2 linked regions of the Catalinimonas alkaloidigena genome follow. The protein of the gene in region 1 binds, or shares a complex with, the protein of each later gene. Links are inferred from orthologs where the notes say so. Each region holds a gene or a part of one and is shown on either strand. Other genes may lie near its edges.

The links.
Region 2: the proteins of secA (region 1) and secY are in contact, whole or in part, in a crystal structure (PDB 3DIN), measured with the Thermotoga maritima proteins. The link is inferred for Catalinimonas alkaloidigena from one-to-one orthologs. Residues at the interface, in WP_004082002.1 of Thermotoga maritima: Glu261, Ala262, Arg263, Lys300, Ala301, Arg302, Thr303, Ile304, Ile305, Leu323, Tyr324, Asp325, Pro326, Val329, Ser330, Tyr333, Ile336, Lys340, Phe345, Val349, Glu363, Phe364, Tyr374, Ser375, Gly376, Gly377, Glu393, Ile395, Thr482, Ser483; in WP_004081795.1 of Thermotoga maritima: Glu108, Gly109, Glu110, Glu111, Ala236, Glu237, Arg238, Arg239, Ile240, Thr241, Ile242, Gln243, Tyr244, Ala245, Arg246, Arg247, Val248, Thr249, Gly250, Arg251, Arg252, Val253, Tyr254, Gly256, Ala257, Ser258, Thr259, Tyr260, Leu261, Pro262.

What each region holds. Positions count from the first base shown.
Region 1 is NZ_JAQFIL010000001.1:4,085,927-4,093,022, forward strand. Bases 917-4,869 are described here. They hold secA (preprotein translocase subunit SecA), read right to left. Parts: upstream 4,486-4,869; coding sequence 1,117-4,485; downstream 917-1,116. Other genes in these bases: OKW21_RS16640 (alpha/beta hydrolase family protein), read right to left, coding at 917-1,124; dapF (diaminopimelate epimerase), read right to left, coding at 4,593-4,869. Outside these bases: OKW21_RS16635 (DNA/RNA non-specific endonuclease), read right to left, coding at 1-220; more of OKW21_RS16640, read right to left, coding at 285-916; more of dapF, read right to left, coding at 4,870-5,369; OKW21_RS16655 (sulfatase family protein), read left to right, coding at 5,614-7,096. UniProt on the Escherichia coli protein: Required for protein export, interacts with the SecYEG preprotein conducting channel.
Region 2 is NZ_JAQFIL010000001.1:956,188-962,317, forward strand. The notes cover bases 2,296-5,282. They hold secY (preprotein translocase subunit SecY), read left to right. Parts: upstream 2,296-3,124; coding sequence 3,125-4,441; downstream 4,442-5,282. Other genes in these bases: rpsE (30S ribosomal protein S5), read left to right, coding at 2,296-2,484; rpmD (50S ribosomal protein L30), read left to right, coding at 2,489-2,668; rplO (50S ribosomal protein L15), read left to right, coding at 2,674-3,120; infA (translation initiation factor IF-1), read left to right, coding at 4,487-4,705; ykgO (type B 50S ribosomal protein L36), read left to right, coding at 4,708-4,824. Also shown: rplE (50S ribosomal protein L5), read left to right, coding at 1-290; rpsN (30S ribosomal protein S14), read left to right, coding at 297-566; rpsH (30S ribosomal protein S8), read left to right, coding at 639-1,040; rplF (50S ribosomal protein L6), read left to right, coding at 1,051-1,602; rplR (50S ribosomal protein L18), read left to right, coding at 1,611-1,964; more of rpsE, read left to right, coding at 1,969-2,295; more of rpsK, read left to right, coding at 5,283-5,609; rpsD (30S ribosomal protein S4), read left to right, coding at 5,626-6,130. UniProt on the Escherichia coli protein: The central subunit of the protein translocation channel SecYEG. Consists of two halves formed by TMs 1-5 and 6-10.

The sequences.
Region 1 (7,096 bases):
GATGCTGAATTATTTGTTGGTTTTCAGATTTGGGTAGATAATCAAGCGTTCTAGTTTCTGAAACAGAGGGTTCGCTCTGTTTTTCCTGTTCGCTTTGTGTCTGTGGGGATTCAACTGGAGAAGGTTGCCTCTGCCAATTTTTGAGCAGCAAAAGCAGGAGGATAAAAACACCGACAATGATGATTGCCAGGATAAGGTATCGGGTAGATCTACTTGCCATTGATCGCTTTATATTTATTTAATGAGCTAATCAAAGATTAGGCAAAAATAGGCAAGGTGCAAGTTTAGCGATGATGTTTCAGTATAAAGTTAACTATAGGGCGTGCATCTTTTAGTCCATGTACATGCCCTTCTCCTTCCTTCATAACTACTTTTACCTTTCCCTTACGTTCTTTATATGCTTTCACGATCAGGGCACCATTTTCTTCAAAAGGGACCACCTTATCTTCATCTCCCGACACCATAAACAGAGGAATATCAGCTTCCGTGATAGCTTCTATTTTGTCTATAGGGTTTTGCTGGTAGTTGAGTGCTTCTTCCTCGCTCATGCCATATGCTTCCAGACACTGCTGCCAGTCTTCTTCACTGCCCCGACCGCTCATTTTACCTCCCGGCCAGCTTTTTATGTCGCAGACAGGTGCATCGGCATAAATACAGGAGACTTTGTCCGTATTTTCAGCAGCCCAGTTAAACACGATTAAGCCCCCCCTACTCATACCTTCCAGTACGACTTTGGAAGAAAAATCATATTCCTGAGTTACGTACTTGTAAAAATCATCCCAGATTTCAACCGCCTGAGGACTGCCATACAAACCGGACACATCAATGAAAGCCACATAAAACCCACGTGACAAGAGCTCTATATCTACCTCAGGCCGATGGCCAAAAAATCGTGCGCGCCATATCCAGGGATTATCTTTAGCAGGTCGTTTAGGGACCACAATTCTACTCTGCCGCCCCTGAAACTCAAAAGCGTACATACGAAATCCATGGAAATTGCCGGGCTCTCCCTGGATGTTGATTTCAGTTACTGACTGCTCTGCCTGTTGTACATAGGTACAACTCAGGCAGAAAAACAGGAGTAAGTATACACGAATATCAGGTAGTTTCTTGATGTTAATCATCCACGATTACGCAACGATTATTTTTAAGGTCATCTTCAACGGTTTTAAACTTAACATTTTTCTTGATACTTCCATCACTATATTGAACATTCACCCTATCGTTCCTACCTGCTACTTTGGTGGTTTTCGCAGGCTGTACCGGCTCAGCAGGCGGACGGTTTCTCTGGGCTGCTGCAGCATTGGCTGCGCTGCCTCTGTCAAGTGAGGAAGAAACTTCCTCTTTGGATTCTTTGAGCTTTTGTTGCTTTTGTCTTACAGACCGGGCTTCTCTTACCTGTTCAGAGCTTTGTACCGGGATATCAGCTTTCATCAGGAAGGAAATCGTTTCTTCATTGACTTTGGCAATAAACCGCTTAAACAGTTCAAAAGCCTCAAACTTATAGATTAGGAGCGGATCTTTCTGCTCATATACCGCATTTTGAACTGACTGTTTCAGATCATCCATCTCGCGCAGATGTTCTTTCCAGTTTTGGTCAATGATTGCCAAGGTAATAGCTTTTTCCATCGCCTGTATCATAGCTCCCCCTTCGGTGTCAATTACTTTCTGAAGGTTGGCTGATACACCCAGTTGCATTTTCCCATTGGTAAAAGGCACCAGAATATTTTCTACCGTTGCCCCTCGGGTCTCTTTGATGTTTTTCAGTACTGGCAGGGACTTCTGAGCTACGTGTTCATTCTTTTTGCCGTACTGCTCATAAGCGTATTGATACAGATTTTCTGTCAGTTGGTTTTCAGAAATCTGATCAAATTCGGCATGTTCAATTGGGTAATCAATAGCTAGCGTTCCCAATACAGTCAGCTTAAAGCTTTCGTAATTACTTACCCCTTTGGTACCAAGTACAATGTCTTCGCAAGTATCATACAGCATCGTCATGATATCCATGGAAAGTCTTTCTCCCTGCAGGGCATTTTTACGTCTTTCATAGATTACCTCACGTTGCTGGTTCATGACGTTATCGTATTCCAGCAGGCGTTTACGGATAGCAAAATTGTTTTCCTCTACTTTTTTCTGCGCTCTTTCAATGGAGCTGGTCACCATAGAATGCTGGATCACCTCACCTTCTTCCAGTCCCATGCGGTCCATCAGTTTGGCAATACGGTCAGAACCAAACAGACGCATCAGGTTATCTTCCAGGGACACAAAAAACTGTGAAGAGCCCGGATCACCCTGACGACCGGCACGCCCTCTGAGCTGGCGGTCCACACGACGTGACTCATGCCGCTCAGTACCTATAATCGCCAGTCCACCAGCCTGTTTTGACTCTGGTGAAAGCTTGATGTCCGTACCACGGCCTGCCATGTTAGTAGCAATAGTCACTGTACCGGGTTGACCGGCTTCTGCTACTATTTCTGCCTCCCGCTGGTGTTGTTTCGCATTTAGTACGTTATGTTTCACATTCCTCATCTTGAGCATGCGGCTCAAAATCTCAGAAATCTCCACCGAGGTAGTACCTACTAATATGGGGCGGCCTTTTTCAGACAGCTCATTGATTTCATCTACTACCGCATTAAATTTCTCGCGCATGGTTTTGAACACCAGGTCCTGGCGGTCATCCCGAACGATTGGGCGGTTGGTAGGGATCACTACCACATCCAGCTTGTAAATTTCCCAGAACTCCCCTGCTTCTGTTTCGGCAGTACCTGTCATACCCGCCAGCTTATGGTACATGCGGAAGTAATTCTGCAAAGTAATGGTAGCATAGGTCTGGGTAGCCTCTTCTACTTTCACATTCTCTTTGGCTTCAATGGCCTGGTGCAGACCGTCTGAATAGCGGCGGCCATCCATCACCCTACCTGTCTGTTCATCTACAATTTTGATTTTGCCATCAGCAATGATGTACTCCTGATCAATTTCAAAAAGCGCGTATGCCTTTAATAACTGGTTGACCGTATGGATACGCTGCGATTTTACGGCATAATCTTTAATCAGCTCATCTTTTTGCTTCACCTTTTCTTCATCGCTCATTTCTTCATCTTTCTCCAGATCAGCGATAGCCGTACCAATATCCGGCATGATGAAAAATTGTGGGTCTTCACCTGTTTGCGTTATTAAATCAATCCCTTTCTCTGTAAGGTCAATATTGTTATTTTTCTCTTCTATTGTAAAGTATAGAGGAGCATCCGCTTCAGGCATATTGCGAGAATTATCCTGCAGATAAAAGTTCTCAGTTTTTTGCATGATCTGCTTGTTGCCCGTCGCGCTGAGAAAGCGGATCAGAGGTTTGTATTTGGGCAACCCACGGTGCGCTCTGAATAGCGAAAGCCCACCTTCCTGCGTATTTCCTTCCTTTACTTTCTTCTTGGCATCCTGTAGCAGTTCGTTCACAAGCTTTTTCTGTGCTTCATACAAACGAGAAATACGAGGCTTTAGCTCGTAAAACTCATGCTCATCTCCTTTTGGAACGGGTCCGGAAATAATCAGCGGTGTACGGGCTTCGTCTACCAGTACGGAGTCAACCTCATCCACCATCGCGAAGTGATGTTTACGCTGTACCAGGTCACCCATTTCACGGGCCATGTTGTCACGCAGATAATCAAAACCAAACTCATTATTAGTACCATAAGTGATGTCTGCTTTATAGGCAGCGCGTCGTTCATCAGAGTTAGGCTGGTATTTGTCAATACAATCCACTGTCATTTGATGAAACTGGAAAAGAGGTGCCATCCACTCGGCATCTCTTTTGGCCAGATAATCGTTGACTGTAATCACATGCACGCCACGCTTGGCCAGGGCATTCAGGAAAGCTGGCAGGGTAGCTACCAGCGTTTTACCTTCACCGGTAGCCATCTCTGCGATTTTACCCTGATGTAACACGATACCTCCGATGAGCTGCACCTCGTAATGCAGCATATCCCATTTGATTTTCTGTCCGGCAGCCAGCCACTCGTTGCTCCATACTGACTTCTCACCTTCTATGCTTATGTGCTCATGTTTGGCGGCCATCTGCTTATCAAAGAGCGTGGCGTTTACCTCCATTTTACCATTGTCCTTGAAGCGACGTGCAGTTTCTCTTACGATCGCAAACGCCTGAGGTAATACTTTTAGCAATACCTCCTCCAGTACCGTATTGCGGTCTTCTTCCAATTTATCTATCTGTGCAAAAACCCTTTCTTTTTCATTTATATCCATTTTGGGGTTTTGCTCTACACGTTCATGAAGCTCTTTGAGTTGCTGATCAATGCTTTCTAACTCACCATCAATCACCGCTTTTACTTCAAAAGTTTTGCCTCTCAGCTCATCATCACTTATGCCTTGCAGCTTATCATATTCAGCTTTAATCTCCTCAACCATTGGCATGACCTCTTTGATATCTTTGTCAGATTTACTGCCGAATAGTTTTGCCAGTAATTTATTTAGCATATTGATTGGATATTTATATCTCTGTTGATTTCAAATAATTAATGTGTGTAAACTTTGCTAACCCTCGGTCCGAGTTTGCAAAAACACTAATATGTAAAAAAACCGTATTACACAAAAACAGTGCCCTCAAAAACCATGACAGCAGGCCCAATCATATATATATCTGTATAAAAATTGTCTTTCAGCTGTCGGAACGATACCTGAAGAATTCCTCCCTGGGTATTAATTGTTATGGGGCTGGCAAGTCCTTTGACTTTCGCTACCGTGAGCGCAACTGCGGTTACACCTGTTCCTGAGGACAAAGTCTCGTTTTCTACTCCTTTCTCATATATACGCATATGAACCTCATCGCCTTTCATTTCTACAAAACTGGCATTGGTACCCTGAGGCACAAATGCTTCATGATAACGGATTTTTTTTCCTACACCCATCACATCATAATCTGTCAGATCTTCTACAAACCTGACATAATGGCGCGTGCCTGTATTCATAAAGTAGCCGCTTTCAACCTCCTCAATACCTACTACATCCACCATGCGAATGTGAATCTGCTCGCCTTCAATCCGGGCCTCGTGGAAGCCGTCTTCAGCATAAAACTGTGAATGCTTACCGATCATACCCAGATGATGTGCCAGATGAACCGCGCAACGGCTGCCATTCCCACACATACTGGTGGTCGCATCAGCATTGTAGTAAATCATCTCAAAATCATATTCATCATGGTCCTGTAAGAGTATCAGGCCATCAGCACCTATACCGAATTTACGATGGCAGAGTCTCTGAATCAGCTTTTCATCATGTTGCGGAAATTTTCCTTCCCGATTGTCTATCATCACAAAGTCATTACCAGTACCCTGATATTTATAAAAATGCATTGTATTCATAGATGGTTCGTATTTTTGCAGATGGGCTAAAGTTTGATCAGTATATACATCTTAAGATTCACTGCAATAGCCTAGGGTATTTACGCTTGCATCGTGCAAATGCTAGCCCACTAATAATTTTTACAATACTAGAAAAATTTGAGCAGATTAGTGGGTCAAAATAAGAAAGTCCTTAAGCCGGGCTTCATTTTATTTCATCTATTTTTATATATTCAGATTTATGAATCTAATTAGAACCTCTAAGATGAGAAAAATCATTTTTCTTCTTTCCCTGCTTACTTTTTATGCTTGCCAGCCTCAGGAGCAGGAAACACATGACCAAAGACCCAATATTCTCTTTGCCATCGCAGATGACGCTTCCTTTCCCCATATGGGAGCATACGGCACTAATTGGGTAAATACACCGGCCTTTGATCGCGTAGCCAGCGAAGGCCTCTTGTTTAATAATGCTTACACGCCCAACGCAAAATGCGCGCCTTCCCGTTCATGTATACTCACTGGCCGCAATTCCTGGCAGTTGGAAGAGGCTGCCAATCATGTACCCTTCTTTCCTGCAAAATTCACCACTTTCATGGAAAGCCTGGCTGAGCATGGTTACTTTACCGGGCATACTGCCAAAGGCTGGTCTCCCGGTGATCCGGGAGAGAGGAACGGAAAAAGAAGAGAGCTTACCGGACCGGCCTTCAACGAATATATGACCACCCCGCCCGCAGAGTTTATGAGCAATAACGATTATGCCAGAAACTTTGAGGATTTTCTCCAAGCTCGTCCGGATTCGCTACCCTTCTGCTTTTGGTTTGGTGCCATTGAGCCTCATCGTGCCTATGAATACGGCGCGGGTATCAACAAAGGAGGTAAACAAATTGATCAGATTGATGAGGTTCCGGAATTTTGGCCTGACACTGATTCGGTACGCACCGATATGCTGGACTATGCTTACGAAATTGAATATTTTGATCAGCACCTTATGAGGATGCTGGAAATTCTAGAAGAAAATGGACAGCTGGATAATACTATTATTGTTGTCACCGCCGACAATGGTATGCCCTTTCCACGGGTAAAAGGTAACGCTTATGAATTGTCAAATCATTTGCCGCTTGCCATGATGTGGACGAAAGGCATAAAAAACGCAGGCCGTAAGATTGATGATTTTATCAGTTTCATTGACTTCGCTCCTACCTTTATGGAGCTGGCACAAATCTCTCCCGAACAGAACAGTATGCAGGTGATGCAGGGAAAGTCCATGACGGATATATTTCAGGCAGAAAAAGAGGGAATGGTCAACCCTGACCGTGACCATGTACTTATCGGAAAAGAGCGGCATGACGTAGGCAGACCGAATGACTGGGGCTATCCCATCAGGGGAATAGTTACAGATGACTTGCTGTATGTTCAAAACTTTGAGCCGGACCGGTGGCCCTCCGGTAATCCTGAAACAGGCTACCTGAATACCGATGGAGGTGCTACCAAAACGCAGATATTAAACATGCGCTATGAAGAAGACATGCGTGCGTATTGGCTGATGAATTTTGGCAAGCGTCCGGCAGAAGAGCTGTACCGCATTGATGAAGACCCTGATTGTGTACACAATTTAGCGCTCAACCCGGAATACACACCTATGCTGGAAGAACTAAAAGTACGCATGCTGGCAGAATTACAGGCGCAGGGAGATCCTCGAATGATGGGCAATGGGCACGTTTTTGATGAATATACATATGCTAATGAGT
Region 2 (6,130 bases), 3.1 Mb from region 1 along the record:
TTACCTTAAGAGGTAATAAAATGTATGAATTTTTGGATCGTCTATTAAATGTTGCTCTTCCTCGAGTAAGAGATTTTAGAGGAGTAAATGATAAAGGGTTTGACGGAAGAGGAAACTATACATTAGGCGTAAAAGAGCAAATCATTTTCCCTGAAATTAGCATCGATAAAGTAAATCGTATTTCTGGAATGGATATTACATTTGTTACGAATGCTAATACCGACGAAGAATGTTATGAATTGCTAAAGACAATGGGAATGCCATTTGCCAATAGCTCAAATAATCGATAAATAACTATGGCTAGAAAATCAGTAATAGCAAGAGAAAGAAAGAGAAAAAGGTTAGTCGAGAAATATGCCCAGAAAAGGGCTGAACTTAAAGCCAATGGGGATTATGAAGCATTAGACAAATTGCCTAAAAATGCTTCTCCCGTGCGTTTGCATAATCGCTGCAAGCTAACTGGCAGACCTAAAGGTTATATGAGAAAGTTTGGTATTTCTAGGGTTACTTTCAGAGAAATGGCATCTAATGGAAAAATACCAGGTGTGACCAAAGCAAGCTGGTAAAAGTTTTAGTTTATTAAAAAAAGTTTTACCTTTGCACTTCGTTTTTTCAAGAGCATGTAATATTTAGCTATAATGATAACCGATCCCATATCAGATTATTTGACAAGAGTCAGGAATGCCATCAAGGCAAGACACAGAATCGTGGAAATACCGGCTTCCAACATTAAAAAGGAAATTACCAAGGTGCTTCACGATAAGGGATATATTCAAAACTATAAGTTTGAAGATGGTACCGGCCATCAGGGAGTAATTAAGATTGCACTTAAGTACAATCCTAAAAATAAAAACTCAGCCATTGTGCATCTGGAAAGAATCAGTAAGCCTGGTTTGAGAAAATATACCAGTGCAGAAAATTTGCCACGCGTGCTTAATGGGCTAGGCTTAGCTATCTTATCTACTTCAAGAGGAGTAATTACAGATAAGGAAGCAAGAGAGCTAAATGTGGGTGGTGAGGTTCTATGTTACGTCTATTAAATTATAGAATATGTCACGTATAGGAAAATTAGCCATAGAGATACCGCAAGGAGTCACCGTCACAAATAATAAAAATGTGATCACGGTTAAAGGGCCCAAAGGTGAATTGACTCAAGTGGTAGATAAGGATATAGAAGTTAAAATTGAGGATAACCAAATCCGTTTACACAGGCCTACTGAGCAAAAAAGACATAAAGCTTTACATGGCCTGTACCGAGCACTTATCTATAATATGATAGAAGGTGTTGATAAAGGATATCAGAAGCAATTAGAACTAGTGGGAGTTGGATACAGAGCTACTGTACAACAAAATGTCCTCGAGTTAAACTTAGGTTACTCACATAATATTTTTATGGGTTTACCTGAGGGCATAAATGCATCTGCTGAAACTGCTAAAGGTAAAAATCCTACGATCACTTTAGAGAGTTATGATAAGCAGTTGATCGGACAGGTAGCTGCAAAGATAAAATCCCTGAGACCTGTAGAACCCTATAAAGGTAAAGGTGTAAGGTTTGTAGGAGAAAGAATCAGACGTAAGGCTGGTAAGACGGCAAGTAAATAATTATACCAATGGCTGTTAGTAATAAAAAGCTTCAAAGAAGACTTAAGATAAGAAAAAGTATCCGCAGAAAGCTGAGCGGAACTACTGAACGTCCTCGTTTGTCAGTATATAAGAGTAATAAAGCTATTTATGCCCAGATTATCAATGATGAACTTGGTAATACCTTAGCCTATGCAACCTCACTAGAAATGGAAGCCAATAATGCTAATTTAGATATTGCCAAAGAGGTTGGTAAAAAAATAGCTGAAAAAGCAGTTGCTAATGGAATTTCTCAGGTTGTATTTGATAGAGGAGGCTATATTTATCATGGAAAAGTGAAAGCTTTAGCTGAAGGTGCTAGAGAAGGAGGATTAAAATTTTAATTAAATGGCACAAAACGTAAGATCAGTAAAAGCTAGTGAAATTGACCTCAAAGAACGCGTAGTTGCAATTAAGAGAGTTGCAAAAGTTGTTAAAGGAGGTAGAAGGTTTAGTTTCGCAGCAATAGTAGTAGTTGGAAATGGAGATGGAGTTGTAGGTTATGGATTAGGTAAAGCCAATGAAGTGACAGATGCAATTACCAAAGGAGTTGATGATGCGAAGAAAAATCTTCTAAAGGTACCTATACTTAAAGGAACTATTCCTCATGAAACTCTAGGGAAGTTTGGCGGAGGTTTTGTCCTTATTAAACCAGCATCTCCTGGTACAGGAGTTATAGCAGGTGGTGCTATGCGTGCCGTATTGGAAAGTGCCGGAGTGCATGATGTTTTGGCTAAGTCAAAAGGATCTTCGAATCCGCATAATGTGGTAAAAGCAACTTTTGACGCATTATCTAATATGCGTGATCCTTATGCGGTTGCTGAACAAAGAGGTGTTACTTTAGAAAAAGTTTTTAACGGTTAATACCATGGCAAAAATCAAAATTACTCAGGTTAAAAGCTCTATAAAGCGACCTAAAAAACAAAAGGCCACTATTCAGGCTTTAGGCTTAGGAAAAATTAATAAAACTGTTGAATTGGAGAACACACCTCAAATCAGCGGAATGGTATCTAAGGTATCTCATTTGGTTAACGTTACAGAAGCTTAATATAAATGAATTTACATACAATTAAACCAGCTCAAGGGTCTGTAAAGACGAAAAAAAGATTGGGAAGAGGTGCCGGTTCAGGCTTTGGAGGTACTGCTTCCAGAGGACATAAAGGTGCTAAGTCGAGATCAGGTTACAAGACAAAAGCAGGTTTTGAAGGTGGTCAAATGCCACTTCAAAGAAGAGTGCCTAAATTTGGTTTTAGAAACCCAAATAGAACTTCTTACAGCGCTATCAACATAGATCAGCTTCAGCGCTTATCCGAAAAGTCTGGTGAGACTTCTTTTACTTTAGAGAGCCTGCATAAGCATGGACTTGTGGGAAAAAACGATAAAGTAAAAGTTTTAGGAAACGGTGAGCTTTCAGCTAAGATAGAGGTTGAAGCACATGCTTTTTCTGCTTCGGCTGAAAAAGCGATAGAGGCAGTTGGAGGATCAGTTAAAAAACTATAGAGCCATGAAGAAATTTATTACCACCATAAGGAATATATTTTCAATTGAAGAGCTCAGGACCAGAATACTTAATACTTTAGGCTTTTTAATCATTTTCAGATTAGGGTCTTTCGTTGTATTACCTGGGGTAGACCCTTCACGATTAGAGGGAGATGCTGGTGGTATATTTGGCTTATTAGATACTTTTTTAGGAGGAGCATTTAGTAATGCTTCTATTTTTGGGCTGGGAATCATGCCCTACATTTCTGCTTCTATCGTAATTCAGCTACTTACAGTAGCAGTACCTTATTTTCAGAGATTACAGAAAGAGGGTGATTCCGGCAGAAAGAAAATTACGCAAATTACCAGAGTGTTGACCATCTTCATTACTTTTGGTCAGGGCATTGGTTACCTGTCTTATGCGGTACCTGCTGAGGCGATATTAATAGATAGATTTTTCTTTACTGTTTCCGCACTTATTATTCTAACCTCAGGTACTATCTTTTGTATGTGGTTAGGAGAAAAAATCACTGATAAAGGGATTGGAAACGGTATCTCAATGCTGATTATGATTGGTATTATTTCTCGTTTTCCAGGAGCGATAGTAGCAGAATTCCTATCTAAAGGCATGAATGGAGCACTCCTATTTGTTATTGAGATCGTTGCATTGTTCTTTGTTGTAATGGCGGCAGTTATGCTAACCCAGGCGGTAAGGCGTATACCTGTACAGTATGCCAAGCAAGTGGTAGGGAATAAAGTTTATGGTGGGCAACGTCAATATATCCCACTAAAAGTAAATGCTTCAGGGGTAATGCCTATCATATTTGCGCAATCATTGATGTTTCTTCCTGGACTGATTGCTAGCATCTGGGCAGACAGTAATGATCTGGCGCAGTCCATTGGTAGTACCTTTGCTGATTTTACATCATGGCAGTACAATTTAGTATTTGGGGTGTTAATAATTCTTTTTACATTTTTCTATACCGCAATTACGATTAATTCAAAGCAGATTGCGGATGATATGAAACGTAATGGGGGCTTTGTCCCCGGGGTGAAACCTGGTCAGCCTACGGCAGAATTCATTGACTCAGTACTATCAAGGATTACATTACCAGGATCTTTGTTTTTAGCAATAATAGCTATTATGCCAGCTATTGCGAGTGTTGCAGGAATAACCACAGAGTTTTCATATTTCTACGGTGGAACCTCATTACTCATTATGGTAGGAGTAATACTGGATACACTTCAGCAAATTGAGAGCTATCTGTTAATGCGTCATTACGAAGGTATGATGAAGTCTGGTAGGATTAAAGGTAGGTCTGAAAACGCTGCTGTTGCTTGATATTAAATTTTTTTATACCTAAAAGGAACCTGAATTTAAATATATATGGCTAAACAAGCATCAATAGAACAAGATGGTACTATAACGGAAGCATTGTCTAATGCAATGTTTAGAGTTGAGCTTGAAAATGGCCACCAGGTAATTGCCCATATATCTGGTAAGATGAGAATGAACTATATCAAAATATTACCTGGTGACAGAGTAAAGCTTGAAATGTCACCTTATGATTTAACTAAAGGACGAATAGTATACAGATATAAGTAACTATGAAAGTAAAAGCATCTATTAAAAAGCGCAGTTCCGACTGCAAAATTGTCAGAAGGAAGGGCAAGTTATACGTTATTAATAAGAAGAACCCTAGATTTAAGCAAAGACAAGGTTAATTATGGCTAGAATTGCAGGCGTAGATATCCCCGATAATAAAAGAGGAGAAATAGGTCTTACCTATATCTTTGGCATTGGTAAGAGCTCTGCTCAAAACATTCTTACTCAAGCAGGTATTGACTGGAGTAAGAAAGTTGGAGAGTGGGATGACGAAGAGTCCAATGCCATTCGTAGCATTATCGCTAACGAATTCAAAGTGGAAGGTGTACTTAAATCTGAGGTACAAATGAGTATAAAGCGACTGATGGATATTGGTTGTTACCGTGGCTTAAGACATCGTAAAGGTCTTCCTGTTAGAGGACAAAAGACAAAGAATAACGCACGTACACGCAAAGGTAAGCGTAAGACAGTTGCAAATAAAAAGAAAGCTACTAAGTAGAGTTAAATAGTTATGGCTCAGAAAAGAAAAGATAAAGCAAAAAAGAGAGTGGTTGCGGTTGAGGCCGTAGGGCAAGCTCATATTAAAGCTTCATTTAATAATATCATTATCTCTATTACCAACATGTCAGGACAAGTAGTGTCATGGGCATCGGCAGGTAAGATGGGTTTCAAAGGTTCTAAGAAAAATACGCCTTACGCAGCTCAAACTGCTGCAGCTAACTGCGCTCAAACTGCTTACGATCTGGGAATGCGTAAGGTTGAAGTATTCATCAAAGGACCTGGCGCCGGACGTGAATCAGCAATCAGAACCCTACAGAATACAGGCTTGGAAGTTACTATGATTAAAGATGTAACTCCCCTACCGCATAACGGTTGCCGCCCACCTAAAAGAAGAAGAGTATAAAATACGATACACGATTATGGCAAGATATAGAGGCCCTAAGTCTAAAGTAGCAAGAAAATTTAATGATCCTATATTCGGCCCAAGCAAAGCGCTGCAGAAGAAGGGATACCCTCCCGGGCAGCATGGCCGAGGAAGACGTCGTAAGCAGTCAGAATATGCAATTCAGCTTATGGCTAAACAAAAAGCTAAGTATACCTATGGTGTATTAGAAAGACAGTTTGCAAATCTTTTTGAAAAAGCAAACAGTAGCCAGGGTATTACTGGTGAAATCCTTTTGCAATTACTTGAATCTAGGCTTGATAATGTTGTGTTTAGACTAGGCATTGCGCCTACCAGAAGAGGTGCCAGACAACTGGTAAGTCATAAGCATATCACTGTCAATGGGGAAGTGGTTAATGTACCTTCATTTCAGGTAAAGCCAGGTGATTTAGTAGGTGTAAGAGAAAAATCAAAATCTTTGGAAGCTATCACCAACAGTTTAGCCACACATAGTGCAAACCGTTTTAGCTGGTTAGAATGGG